DNA from 3 places in the Streptomyces sp. NPDC043870 genome. Region 2 is predicted to be linked to each of the others. Evidence: riboswitches for the same ligand, from Rfam matches in the RefSeq annotation. Region 2 holds a riboswitch; each other region holds the start of a gene.

Region 1 (4,128 bases), on a different contig from region 2:
TCGGGATCTGGGTCGAACCGGAGATGGTCAATGCCGACAGCGATCTCTACCGGGCGCACCCGGACTGGGTGCAGCACCACCCCGGCCGCACCCGGACCGAATTCCGCAATCAGCTGGTCCTGAATCTCGCCCGCGGGGATGTCCAGGACCACCTCTGGGAGCAGCTGGACGGGCTGCTGTCCGCGGCCCCCATCGACTATGTGAAGTGGGATTTCAACCGTTGCTTCACGGACGCGGGCTGGCCCGGGGAGCCGTACCCGCAGAAGCTGTGGGTCGAGCACGTCCATGCGCTGTACGCCCTGCTGGACCGGCTGCGGGCCGCGCACCCGGCCGTGGTCTTCGAGTCCTGCTCGGGCGGTGGCGGCCGGATCGACCTGGGGATTCTTTCCCGGACCGACCAGGTGTGGACCTCCGACAACACCGATCCGCTGGATCGTCTGGCCATCCAGTACGGCTTCGGCCAGCTGCATCCGGCCCGGGTGATGGCCGCATGGGTCACCGACAGCCCGAATGTGCAGCTCAACGGGCGGATCAGCTCACTGAGGTTCCGTTTCGTGAGTGCCATGGCCGGGGTACTGGGCATCGGCGGCGACCTCACCGGATGGAGCGAGGGCGAGCTGACCGAGGCGCGCGGCTGGGTGGAGCTCTACAAGAAGATCAGGCCGGTCGTGCAGCATGGTGATCTCTATCGGCTGCGGCCGCCGGAGGGCGGGCTGAGCGCCGTGCAGTACGTGCGTGGCGACGAGGCCGTGGTCCTGGCATGGCTGCAGGCCCAGCACTACGGTGAGCGGCCCCCGCGCCTGCGTCTGCGGGGCCTCGAACCGTCGGCGGCGTACGAGTGCCGGGACACCGGTGTCGTTCACCGGGGGTCCGTCCTGCTCCACCACGGGCTGCACACGGGCCTCCGCGGTGATCTTGACGCGACGGTGATCCGGCTGCGGCGCAGCTGACCGCGCCCGGGTGCGATCAGCGCCTGGAAGCGGGAGCTTCGGGCGGTCGATTCGTGAACTCCTGGAGTTCACTGCCCACTTGGTGGGCAGCCTCGCAGTGTTTCCTTGCCACGCCACCCATGGGGCAAAAGGTACATACGGGGCGAGCAGCGCAATTCTCACGCAAGGGTGCGGCGATTGCGCCCCTTGCCTGCGTGCGCGGTTGGCGTGAATCTGGCCTGATGGTCGATCTGTCCGAATTGGTAGGTATCGCATAACGCGCCCGAGTTAAGGGGGAGATGGGCTCGGGTTCGTGAGCGGGATCATATCTGTGACGTTCTGTGGCGATGCCGGACATGTGAACTCCCTTGTCGCAAAGGAAATCGAAGATCCGGGATTTACGGAGCGTGACCGGGAAATCCAGGTCGAAATCAGGCGGAAGGGTTCCCGGGGGAATAGATGGCTTGTTCGCGCGACCCGGCTCGCTTACGGTCACCGCAATCCGGTCGGAACGCCTAATCCTGCCGCCGTCCGGAATATCGCACCCACCCACGTGTGGCAGGAGCGGGGGACCCAGGTAGTACGCCGTTCCGGAATCCCGGACGGCTCGGGGTGAAGTCGCGCGCCATGCGCGGCCGGGCATCTCCAGCCCGAACCCGACAGCTCACCTCGCAGGCGGCGGAGAGGAATTCGCCATGCCCGGTAAGGGTAAGCATCGCCGTCCGAGGACCAGCCCGATCACGCGTGGATTCGTCGCCGCCGGAACGGGCGGGGCCGCCATCGCACTTCCGCTCATCGGCGCCTTCGGTGCGCACGCCGCCGAGAAGTCGGCGCCCTCCGCCGCCCCCGGCCGCATCGCAGCCGTAGCCAAGAAGTCCGTCGCCCCGCAGGCGCCGAAGGCCCCCAAGGCGCCTGCGACGTACACCGTCGTGGCCGGTGACTACCTGTCGAAGATCGCCCAGGAGCAGAGCGTCAGCGGCGGCTGGAAGAAGCTGTACGCCGACAATCGCGCCGCCGTCGGCGAGAACCCGTCGCTGATCCATCCGGGGCTCGAGCTGACCCTCGGCGGCAAGGCGAAGGTCCAGGGCAAGGCGAAGGTCCGGAGCGAGGCGAAGGTCCGGAGCGAGGCGAAGCCCGAGCGGAAGGCCAAGGCTCCGGCCAGGAGCGAGAAGCCGTCCGGTTCCTCCGAGCGTGCCTCCCGCACCGCCGAGCGCCCCCAGGCCGCTCCGGCCGCCGCCGAGGCCCCCGCCGCGCCCTCCGCCGCGAACGCCGCCGCGCAGACCAGCTTTTCCGGCTTCTTCGCGCCGGTCCGCGGCGGTATCAGCACCGCGTACAAGACAGCCGGTTCCATGTGGTCCAGCGGTTACCACACCGGTGTCGACTTCATCGCCGCCACCGGTACGTCCGTGAAGGCCGTCGGCCCGGGCACCGTTGTGTCGGCCGGCTGGAGCGGCGCGTACGGCAACGAGGTCGTCATCAAGCACAACGACGGCACGTACTCGCAGTACGCCCACCTCTCCCAGCTCTCCATCGCGTCCGGCGAGAGCGTCACCGGCGGCCAGCAGATCGGCCTCTCCGGCTCCACCGGCAACTCCACCGGCCCGCACCTGCACTTCGAGATCCGCACGAGCCCGAGCTACGGCTCGGACATCGACCCGCTGGCCTACCTCCGCCAGCACGGAGTCTCGATCTGACCGACGTCCGTACCTGACACGGCGTCTCTCCGTCCGCCGGCCCCGCATCATGGGGCCGGCGGACGCGTGCGTTCCGGCCCCTTCCGGGTATTCCCGCTTTGCGGAAAACTGGCCGGGTGGCCTATATCACCCCGCGTCAACCCCTCCCTACGGTGGCGTAAGTCACTTCCCGCGAGGAAAGATGGCTCGACGTGGCAGACGCTTCGCGATCAAGAACAAACAGCGCAATCGGGTCCTATGCGGCAATCGGTGACAGCTTCACCGAGGGCGTCGGAGACCCGGGACCCGAGGGACAGTTCGTCGGCTGGGCGGACCGGCTCGCGGTCCTCCTGGACGACCGGGTACCGGAACACACCTTCCGCTACGCCAACCTCGCCGTACGAGGCAGGCTCCTCGATCAGATCGTCGAGGAACAGGTCCCGCGCGCGAAGGAACTCGCCCCCGACCTGGTGACGTTCTGCGCCGGCGGCAACGACATCATCCGGCCCGGCACCGACCCCGACGACGTCGCGGAACGCTTCGAACGGGCCGTCGCCGACCTCACCGCCTCCGTCGGCACCGTCATGGTGACCACCGGCTTCGACACCCGCGGCGTACCCGTGCTCCGCCATCTGCGCGGCAAGATCGCCACGTACACCGCGCATGTCCGCGCCATCGCCGACCGCTACGACTGCCCCGTACTCGACCTCTGGTCGCTCAAGTCGGTCCAGGACAGGCGCGCCTGGGACGACGACCGGCTGCATCTCTCGCCCGAGGGCCACACGCGCGTCGCGCTCCGTGCCGCCCAGGTGCTCGGCATCGACGTGCCGGCCGACCCGGACCAGCCGTGGCCGCCACTGCCGCCGCGTGGCACGCTCGAAGTCCGCCGCGACGATGTCCTCTGGGCGCGCGAGTACCTCGTACCGTGGATCGGCCGGCGGCTGCGGGGCGAATCATCCGGCGATCACGTGGAGCCGAAGCGCCCGGACCTGCTTCCGCTCTGAGCGTTCCCCGCCCCCGCGGCAGTGCCCGTGGCGGGGGATCCCGTGGCGGGGATCCGCTCCAGCACCCCGCCCGCGAACACGTCGTACAGCGGCAGCGATTCCAGATGGACATAGCCGATGTGGCAGTCGCACACCGCGAGCGGGCAGGCGCGCGGGCGCAGCGCCGCCCGGTACGAGCCGTCATAGAGATTGCCGAGCTCGGCTCGTACGAAGTGGCAGCGCCGCACCGTCCCGTCGCCGTCCACCGAGATCACGGACTCGCCCGTCCGGCACGGCAGGCCGGCCGAACGGTGCGGACGGCGGCTGTACGGGAAGAGCGGGTCGAGGGCCGTCCAGCGGACGGCCTCCTCGTCCGTGTAGTCACGCCCCTCCGCCGCATTGACCCAGAGATAGACATGCGGCGGCAGATCGGCCCGCAGCCGCCGCGCCTGCTCCAGATGCTCCTCGAAGCCGACGATGCCCACACTGAACCGGATCCCGCGCGCGGCCAGTTCACGGCATTTGCCGAGGAAGCGGTCGTAG
Region 2 (4,128 bases):
GCTCATGCCGCGACTCCCCTTGGTCAAAGGCCGGTTGCGGCGTGAGTCCGGCACCGGGCGGCGGCTCCCACCGGCGCGACTTCCGTAAGCACCACTTCCGTAAGCACCGCCTCTGTAAGCACGACTTCGGCAAGCCGGGCTCCCGCAAGCCGGGCTCCCGCAAGCCCGGCTTCCGCAAGTCCGCTCGGCACGCCCTCTAGGCGGGGCGGACGCTCCCGTAGATCGGCATGTAGTAGATCGACTCCTCGCGGACGTTCGTGCCCGGCTTCGGGGCGTGGATCATCATGCCGTCGCCGATGTAGATGCCGACGTGGCTGATGTCGTCGTAGAAGAAGACCAGATCACCCGGGAGGAGATCCTGCGTCGCCACCCGCTGTCCGACCTCCACCTGGTCCCAGGTGGTCCGGGGGAGATCGACACCGGCCGCCTTCCAGGCGGCCTGGGTGAGCCCGGAGCAGTCGTACGAGCTGGGGCCGGTCGCGCCCCAGACGTACGGCTTGCCGATCTGGGCGCGGGCGAAGGAGAGGACCTTCTCGGCCTTGGCCGCGTACGAGTCGGGGGCGGTGCCGGTGCCGGTGCCCGTGCCCGTTCCCGTTCCCGTTCCCGTTCCCGTTCCCGTGTCGGTACCGGTACCGGTACCGGTGCCCGTGTCCTGGTTCTGCTCCTGCTCCTGCTGCGCGCGCTCCTGGCGCAGCCGCTCCGCCTCCGCCTCGGCTTCCGCCTTGGCCTGTGCCTCGGCCTTGCGGCGGGCTTCTTCCTCCCGCTCCCGCTCCAGCGCCTCGAGCCGCGCCTTCTCCTCGGCGGTCAGCTGGGACAGCAGCGCCCGCGCCTCGGCGAGCTTCTTCTGGACGGTCTGCTTGCTCTCACGCAGCGTCTGCTGCGAAGCGGTCAGCGACTCCAGGCTCTTGGTCGCCTGCGCGCGCTGCTTCGCCGCCGCGGCCTGCTGGGTCTCGAAGTCGGCGATGGCGCTGCGCTGCTGGTCGGTCAGCCGGTCCATCAGCTGTGTCTGGTCGAAGTACGCCTGCGGGCTGTCGGCGAAAAGCAGCGCGGCGGTCGGGGCCACCGCACCCGTACGGTACTGGGCGGCCGCGTACGAACCGAGGGCCCGGCGGGACTCGTTGAGGGAGTCCGTGCGCTTGGCGACGTCGTCGAGGATCGTGTCCACCGCGCGGCGCTGCTTCTCGGTGGCCTCCTGCGCCCGGTTGTAGTCCTGGGTCGCGGAGCCCGCCTGCCGGTACAGGTCGTCGACCTTCTTCTGGACCTCTTCGATGCTCGGCTTCGGGTCGGCTGTCGCGTTCTGGGTCGAGAGCAGCGTCACGCCCGCCAGGGCGGCCGTCGTGAATCCGACGGCGGATGAATTCGTGCGAGTGCGGCTGCGCGGCTTGCGATGCGACGCCAAGGCCGGCATCTCCTTCCGTGGACCGCCTACCGGGTTAGCTGTCGGGTTCGGACGGAACGGAAGGCTGTCCTACGGGCCGGGTGGAGTGCGGCCCGATTCACCCCAGTTGTACATGTCTGGTGGGTCCCCGGTTCCGAACTCCCCTGCGGGAGGCCGGATTCGGCGCAGGCTGCCCGATTGGCGTAGGTCGCCGTTGGCAGTACGGGCCGCCTGGGCGAGCACGCTAGCCAAACTGTGGTGCTGCTGTGAAGGACGATGTTCGATATGCCCGATACATTTCCGTGACCTTGGCGTGTCGTGGCCGAGGCGTGACAGTATGTGATCGTTTCCTGTATGCACTCCGACACGGTGCGTGCTGCTGCTCGGGCGCGGCGCGGTACGTGTTGCTCGGGCAAAGGGAGGCGTTGCGCTCGGGCAAGAAGAGGCGTTGCGCCCCCGGCGCGGGGAGGTGTCGCGCTCCGGCGCGGGGAGGCGTTGCGCTCCGGCGCGGTGAGTGTGGTGAAGGCGGCGGCGGGCTGTCAGTGGGGCGGCCTAGACTCATAGAGCGATGAGCAGCCTCTTTGATGACAGCTTCCTGGCGGACCTCCAGCGCACCTCGGCCCCGGAGGAGCACCCGCCGCCCGAGCCCGACGAGCACGACGAGCACCCGCCCCACGAGGAGGTCCCGCACGACCTCTTCGAGGGCGCTTTCGACGCGCCTCCGGCCCGCGACGCGTATTACCGGGACGGGGCGCCGCGCCCTGCCGTGGACCCGGCCGCGCTGCTCGAGGGGCTGAACGAGCAGCAGCGTGCTGCCGTCGTGCACCAGGGCTCGCCGCTGCTCATCGTCGCCGGCGCCGGCTCGGGCAAGACCCGGGTGCTGACCCACCGGATCGCCCACCTGCTGGCGACCCGCCATGTGCATCCCGGCCAGATACTGGCGATCACGTTCACGAACAAGGCCGCGGGCGAGATGAAGGAGCGCGTGGAGCACCTCGTCGGCCCGCGCGCCAACGCCATGTGGGTCTCCACCTTCCACAGCGCCTGCGTCCGCATCCTGCGCCGCGAGAGCAAGAAGCTCGGTTTCACGTCGTCGTTCTCGATCTACGACGCCGCCGACTCCAAGCGGCTGATGGCCCTGGTCTGCCGTGATCTGGACCTCGACCCGAAGCGCTACCCGCCGAAGTCCTTCAGCGCCAAGATCTCGAACCTGAAGAACGAGCTGATCGACGAGGAGACCTTCGCCGACCAGGCCGCCGACGGTTTCGAGAAGACGCTGGCCGAGGCCTACCGGATGTACCAGGCGCGGCTGCGCGAGGCCAACGCGCTGGACTTCGACGACATCATCATGACCACCGTCCATCTGCTCCAGGCGTTCCCGGACGTCGCCGAGCACTACCGGCGCCGGTTCCGCCATGTCCTCGTCGACGAGTACCAGGACACCAACCACGCCCAGTACACGCTGGTCCGCGAGCTGGTCGGGACGGGTTACGAGGACCTGGAGCCGGCCGAGCTGTGCGTCGTGGGCGACGCCGACCAGTCGATCTACGCCTTCCGCGGAGCCACGATCCGCAACATCCTCCAGTTCGAGGAGGACTACCCGGACGCGACGACGATCCTGCTCGAGCAGAACTACCGCTCGACCCAGACGATTCTCTCCGCGGCCAACGCCGTCATCGAGCGCAACGAGAGCCGCCGTCCCAAGAACCTGTGGACGAATGCGGGCGCGGGCGCGCAGATCACCGGCTATGTCGCCGATACCGAGCACGACGAGGCCCAGTTCGTCGCCGACGAGATCGACCGGCTGACGGACGCGGGCAATGCCAAGGCCGGCGATGTAGCGGTCTTCTACCGGACGAACGCGCAGTCCCGTGTCTTCGAAGAGATCTTCATCCGCGTCGGCCTGCCCTACAAGGTCGTCGGCGGCGTGCGCTTCTACGAGCGCAAGGAGGTCCGGGACGTGCTGGCGTATCTGCGGGTCCTGGCCAACCCGGAGGACAACGTCCCGCTGCGCCGGATCCTGAATGTGCCCAAGCGCGGCATCGGCGACCGGGCGGAGGCGATGATCGACGCCCTGGCGCTCAGGGAGAAGATCACCTTCCCGCAGGCGCTGCGCCGCGTCGACGAGGCGTACGGCATGGCGGCCCGCTCCGCCAATGCCGTCAAGCGCTTCAACGCACTGATGGAGGAACTGCGCACGATCGTCGACTCGGGCGCGGGGCCGGCCGTCGTCCTGGAGGCCGTGTTGGAGCGGACCGGATATCTGGCCGAGCTCCAGGCGTCGACCGATCCGCAGGACGAGACGCGCATCGAGAACCTGCAGGAACTTGCCTCGGTGGCCCTGGAGTTCGAGCAGGAGCGCGGGGCCGGGGAGGGCTCCGGCACCCTCGCCGAGTTCCTGGAGAAGGTCGCGCTCGTCGCCGACTCCGACCAGATCCCCGACGAGGACGAGGAAGGCACGGGTGTCATCACGCTGATGACGCTGCACACGGCGAAGGGCCTGGAGTTCCCGGTCGTGTTCCTCACCGGCATGGAGGACGGCGTCTTCCCGCACATGCGCGCGCTCGGCCAGACGAAGGAGCTGGAGGAGGAGCGCCGCCTCGCGTACGTGGGCATCACACGCGCCCGCGAGCGGCTCTATCTGACGCGGTCGTCGATGCGGAGCGCCTGGGGCCAGCCTGCGTACAACCCGCCGTCGCGGTTCCTGGAGGAGATCCCGGACGCGCATCTGCAGTGGAAGCGCACCGGTC
Region 3 (4,128 bases), on a different contig from region 2:
CAAGACCGTACGTGCCGGGACCCTGATCACCCTGCTCGCGCTGTCCGGTCTGGTCATCCTCGCCCTGGTCCGTGAACAGACCGGCACCGAAGGCTTTCTGGTCGGCCTCGGCCTCGCCGTGCTGCCCGTCCCGCTGCTGATGGCGGCGTTCCGCTGGCTGGACCGGGTCGAGCCGGGCCCGTGGCGGAATCTCCTCTTCGCCTTCGCCTGGGGCGCCTGCGCGGCCGCCCTTGTCGCGATCATCGCGAACTCGTTCGCGACCCAGTGGATAGCCACCGCGACCGCCGATCCGTCGCACGCGGACACGATCGGCGCGACCGTCATCGCCCCGGTCGTGGAGGAGAGCGCCAAGGCGGCCGCCGTGCTGCTCCTCTTCCTCTTCCGCAGACGGGACTTCACGGGCATCGTCGACGGTGTCGTCGTCGCCGGCTTCACCGCGACCGGCTTCGCCTTCACCGAGAACATCCTGTACCTCGGCAACGCCTTCGGTGAGGACCAGGCGTTCGGCACGTCCGGCTTCGCGTCCGTCACCGCCGCGACCTTCTTCGTACGGATCGTGATGTCGCCGTTCGCGCATCCGCTGTTCACGGTGCTGACGGGCATCGGGTTCGGCCTCGCGGCGATCACCGCCCGGCGCCGGAGGTTCCGCAGGACCGTGTTGCCGCTGCTCGGCCTCACCCTCGCGATGGGCATGCACGCACTGTGGAACGGCTCCGCGAGGTTCGGCCCGTTGGGGTTCTACGCCGTGTACGCGGCGTTCATGGTGCCGGCGTTCGGGCTGCTGACCTGGCTGGCGATCTGGACCCGGCAGCGCGAGCTGCGTACGGTCGCGGCCGAGCTGCCCGCGTACGCCGCGGCCGGCTGGCTCGCCCCTGCCGAACCGCTCGCCCTGTCCTCCATGCGAGCGCGCACCGTGGCCCGCGACATGGCCCGCCGTACCCACGGCCCGGCGGCCGCCCGCGCCGTCTCCGAGTACGAGGCCTTCGCGACCTCGCTGGCCTTCCTGCGCCACCGGGCCCAGCGCGGCGCGGGGGGCCCTGACTTCGTCGCCCGCGAGCAGGAGCTGCTCCACCATCTCTGGCAGCGCAGGAGCGTCGCGGCCCCGGCCCTCACATACGCGGCGCGTGCGACGGGCCGGGTGTGGCAGCCACCGCCGTATCTGGACTACGGCGACTACAACCCGTACCGGGCGTAGCGGAGAACGCGGATCGCCGCGGCCTCGCGGACCACACCGCGCACGAAAAACCGGCAGCTCAGGCGTCGGGGGGGTGCGCCAGAGCTGCCGGTGACTCGAGTGTGAACCGTGACTGATCAGGACTACGGCTTTGTCCGGGCCCAGCCCGGGACAAGTCCTAGACGGAGAGGCCCTTGTCGCGCAGCCACGCCATCGGGTCGATGCCGTCGCCGCCCGGGGTGTGCACCTCCAGGTGCAGATGCGGTCCGGTGACATTGCCGGTCGCGCCGACGCGCCCGATGGTCTCGCCCGTGGCGACGGTCTGCCCCGCTCCGACGGTCATCGACGACAGGTGGCAGTACCAGACCTCGGTGCCGTCCTCGAGTTCCAGCACGATGCGGTAGCCGTACGACCCGGACCAGCCCGCCGACTTGACGGTGCCTCCGTGCACGGCCTTCGCCGGCGTACCCGTGGGCGCCGCGAAGTCGAGGCCGGTGTGGTAGCCGGAGGACCACATCGAACCGGCCTGGCCGAAGGTCGAGGTGATCGTGTACGAGGACGTCGGGAGGGAGTAGCTCGCGGCGAGCTTGGCGAGCCGCTCGGCCTCCGCCTTGCGCGCGGCCTCCTCCTCGGCCAGTCGCTTCGCCTCGGCGGCCTTGGCGGCCTCGGCCTCGGCGGCCTCGGCGGCCGCGGTCTGCTGCGCCTTCGCCTCCGCCGCGGCCTTCTCGGCGGCGGCCTTCTCGGCGGCCGCCCTCGCCTCGGCCTCGGCCTCGGCCTGCTGCTGCTCCGCCTGCTGGAGGATGCGGGCGCGCAGGGCCTCGCCCGCATCACCGGCGCTCTGCCCGTCGTCCGCGGCCGTGTCGGCAACGGAGAAGGCGGTGAGCGGTGCGTTGTTCCGGTTCTCCGAGTCGGAGTCGTCCGAGGAGATGAGGGAGCCCACGCCGGGAAGCGAATCCGCGTCCGGGAGGTGGTCCGTGATGGCGTCGGGGAGGGATATGGAGACCGGCGGCTTGTTCTGCGCGGTGGCCATGCCACCCGCGCCGACCGCGGCGATGACGCCGACTCCGAGAACGGTGGAGCTCCGCGCGAGTCCGTTGCGCTGCTTGACGACGCGATGCCTGCCACGGACCGGACGGACCGATTCCTCGGTCGGGTTCCATTCCTCCGCCCCGGTGGCCGGGGCCCACTCGTCGGTGGGGACCCACTCGCTGGTGGGAGGTTCCTGGAGGGCAGGCTCGTTGGACGCCACGGAGGCGTTCTCCTTTCCTTCCTTATCGCCTACCGGGTTAGCTGACGGGTTCGGAGCAGGAAGGTCTCCTACGAGCACCGCGAAGTGCCCGATTCACCCCAATAGGTGGTTCCCCGGTTCCCTTGCGGGATTCGGCGCGTGCGCACGGTGCCGTCTCTTGCGACGACTGTGACGACCGCGCTGCGTTATCGAACGTTAATAGACACGGGGGGCGGATTCCAAGCTCTTCCCATTGATCGTTAGCGACATTGGCCTGGACTTTTCAGGCACAACAACCCCGAATCGGGCGAGTTGACTCCCCCTCAATCCGGTCGCCCTTTCTGACGGTGGGTCACATGCTATGCGGAGGGCTGTCCTTCGATTACGTTCCGTGGCGCAGCTTCCTGTTCACGGAACCACTGGCGGCGCCGCGTCCCGTTCACGGAACCACCGGCATCGTCCTGCGCCGCTCCGGCTGCCGTTCCCCGGGCCTGGTGACCGCCAACAGCGCCATGTCGTCGGTCGCCCGGCCGCCCGTATGCCGCCGTACGTCGGCGACGACCGCGTCCAGCAGCTCCTCCGGTCCGGAAAAGACCCGGCCGCCCAGGCGCTCGCGCGGATCGTAGAAGACGCCGTGCGTGTCACGCGCCTCGGTCAGCCCGTCCGTGTAGAGCAGGAGCGTGGCACCGGCCGCGTACGGGGTCTCGTACGCCCGGTCCGGCGAGGCCCCCAGATCCCCCATGCCCAGCGGCAGCGCGATCTCGGGCGGCTCCAGCATGCCCAGCGCGCCGTCCGCGAGCAGCAGCAGCGGCGGGGGGTGGCCCCGGTTGAGGATCCGGACCACTCCGTCCCTGTGGGGGATCTCGGCGAGCACGGCGGTGGTGAAGCCCTCGAACGCGTCGAGCCCGGAACGCATGCCCTCCCGGGCGAGCGCCCGCTCCAGCCGCTGTGCCACCCCCTCCAGCGAGGACTCCTGCTCGGCGGCCTCCCGGAACGCCCCGAGGATCACGGCCACCGCTTCGACCGCGTCCAGCCCCTTCCCCCGTACGTCCCCGACCACCAGCCGCACCCCGTGCGGAGTGTCCTGCACGGCGAACAGGTCCCCGCCGATGAACGCGTCCGCCTGCGCCGCCTCGTACCGCGCGGCGATCTGCAGCCCGCCGATCCGGTCGGCCGGCGTGGGCAGCACGGCCCGCTGTGCGGCCTCCGCGATGACGCGCGCGGACGCGAGGCGCTGGCCACTGCGGCGTACGACCTGGTTGATGAAGAGAGCCAGCACGGAGACCGTGAACACGGTCAGCAGCTCCGTCACGGCCGGGATGTCGGAGGCCGTGCCGTTGTAAGCATGCAGCCCGGCCACCGCCGCGACGGAGGCGACGCCCGTCAGCAGGGTGAACAGCGCCGAGAAGAAGGGGGCGGCGACGAGCGGTGCCGCGGCGAAGAGCGGCGACGCGGTGTACGACTCCGGGGTGCCCAGGTCGAAGAAGATCCCGCCCACGATCAGCAGGAAGGGCAGCACCCGGACCATCCTGCGGCCACCGTCCCGCCGCTGTCCGTTGTCGCCTTCTCGCTGCCCCACCAGTGGTCTCCTGCCAGGTCCGCCCAGGGTGCGGACGGTACCGCGCCCCATTCAGGCTGACCGGAGCCGCGCCGCTCGGCGACTCGCCATCGGCCAACCGGACCAGCCAGGACCGGCGAGGACCAGCCGGTACCCATCAGGACCAGC

What was found. Region 2 has a riboswitch for cyclic di-AMP ahead of AC0699_RS03590 (C40 family peptidase). Riboswitches for the same ligand answer to the same signal wherever they lie in the genome.
Region 1: linked by a shared signal. The riboswitch ahead of AC0699_RS07490 (M23 family metallopeptidase) and the one ahead of AC0699_RS03590 (C40 family peptidase) in region 2 are both predicted to bind cyclic di-AMP.
Region 3: linked by a shared signal. The riboswitch ahead of AC0699_RS25790 (M23 family metallopeptidase) and the one ahead of AC0699_RS03590 (C40 family peptidase) in region 2 are both predicted to bind cyclic di-AMP.

What each region holds. Positions count from the first base shown of each region.
Region 1 is NZ_JBWKDT010000004.1:230,926-235,053, reverse strand. It holds gene AC0699_RS07495 (alpha-galactosidase) at 1-950, shown strand, start outside; cyclic di-AMP (ydaO/yuaA leader) riboswitch at 1,466-1,620, shown strand; gene AC0699_RS07490 (M23 family metallopeptidase) at 1,625-2,623, shown strand; gene AC0699_RS07485 (SGNH/GDSL hydrolase family protein) at 2,815-3,606, shown strand; gene AC0699_RS07480 (STM4011 family radical SAM protein) at 3,567-4,128, opposite strand, start outside.
Region 2 is NZ_JBWKDT010000002.1:248,011-252,138, forward strand. It holds gene AC0699_RS03585 (pentapeptide repeat-containing protein) at 24-191, opposite strand; gene AC0699_RS03590 (C40 family peptidase) at 197-1,408, opposite strand; cyclic di-AMP (ydaO/yuaA leader) riboswitch at 1,407-1,574, opposite strand; gene pcrA (DNA helicase PcrA) at 1,947-4,128, shown strand, end outside.
Region 3 is NZ_JBWKDT010000024.1:20,700-24,827, forward strand. It holds gene AC0699_RS25785 (PrsW family intramembrane metalloprotease) at 1-1,195, shown strand, start outside; gene AC0699_RS25790 (M23 family metallopeptidase) at 1,353-2,423, opposite strand; cyclic di-AMP (ydaO/yuaA leader) riboswitch at 2,435-2,570, opposite strand; gene AC0699_RS25795 (PP2C family protein-serine/threonine phosphatase) at 2,842-3,930, opposite strand.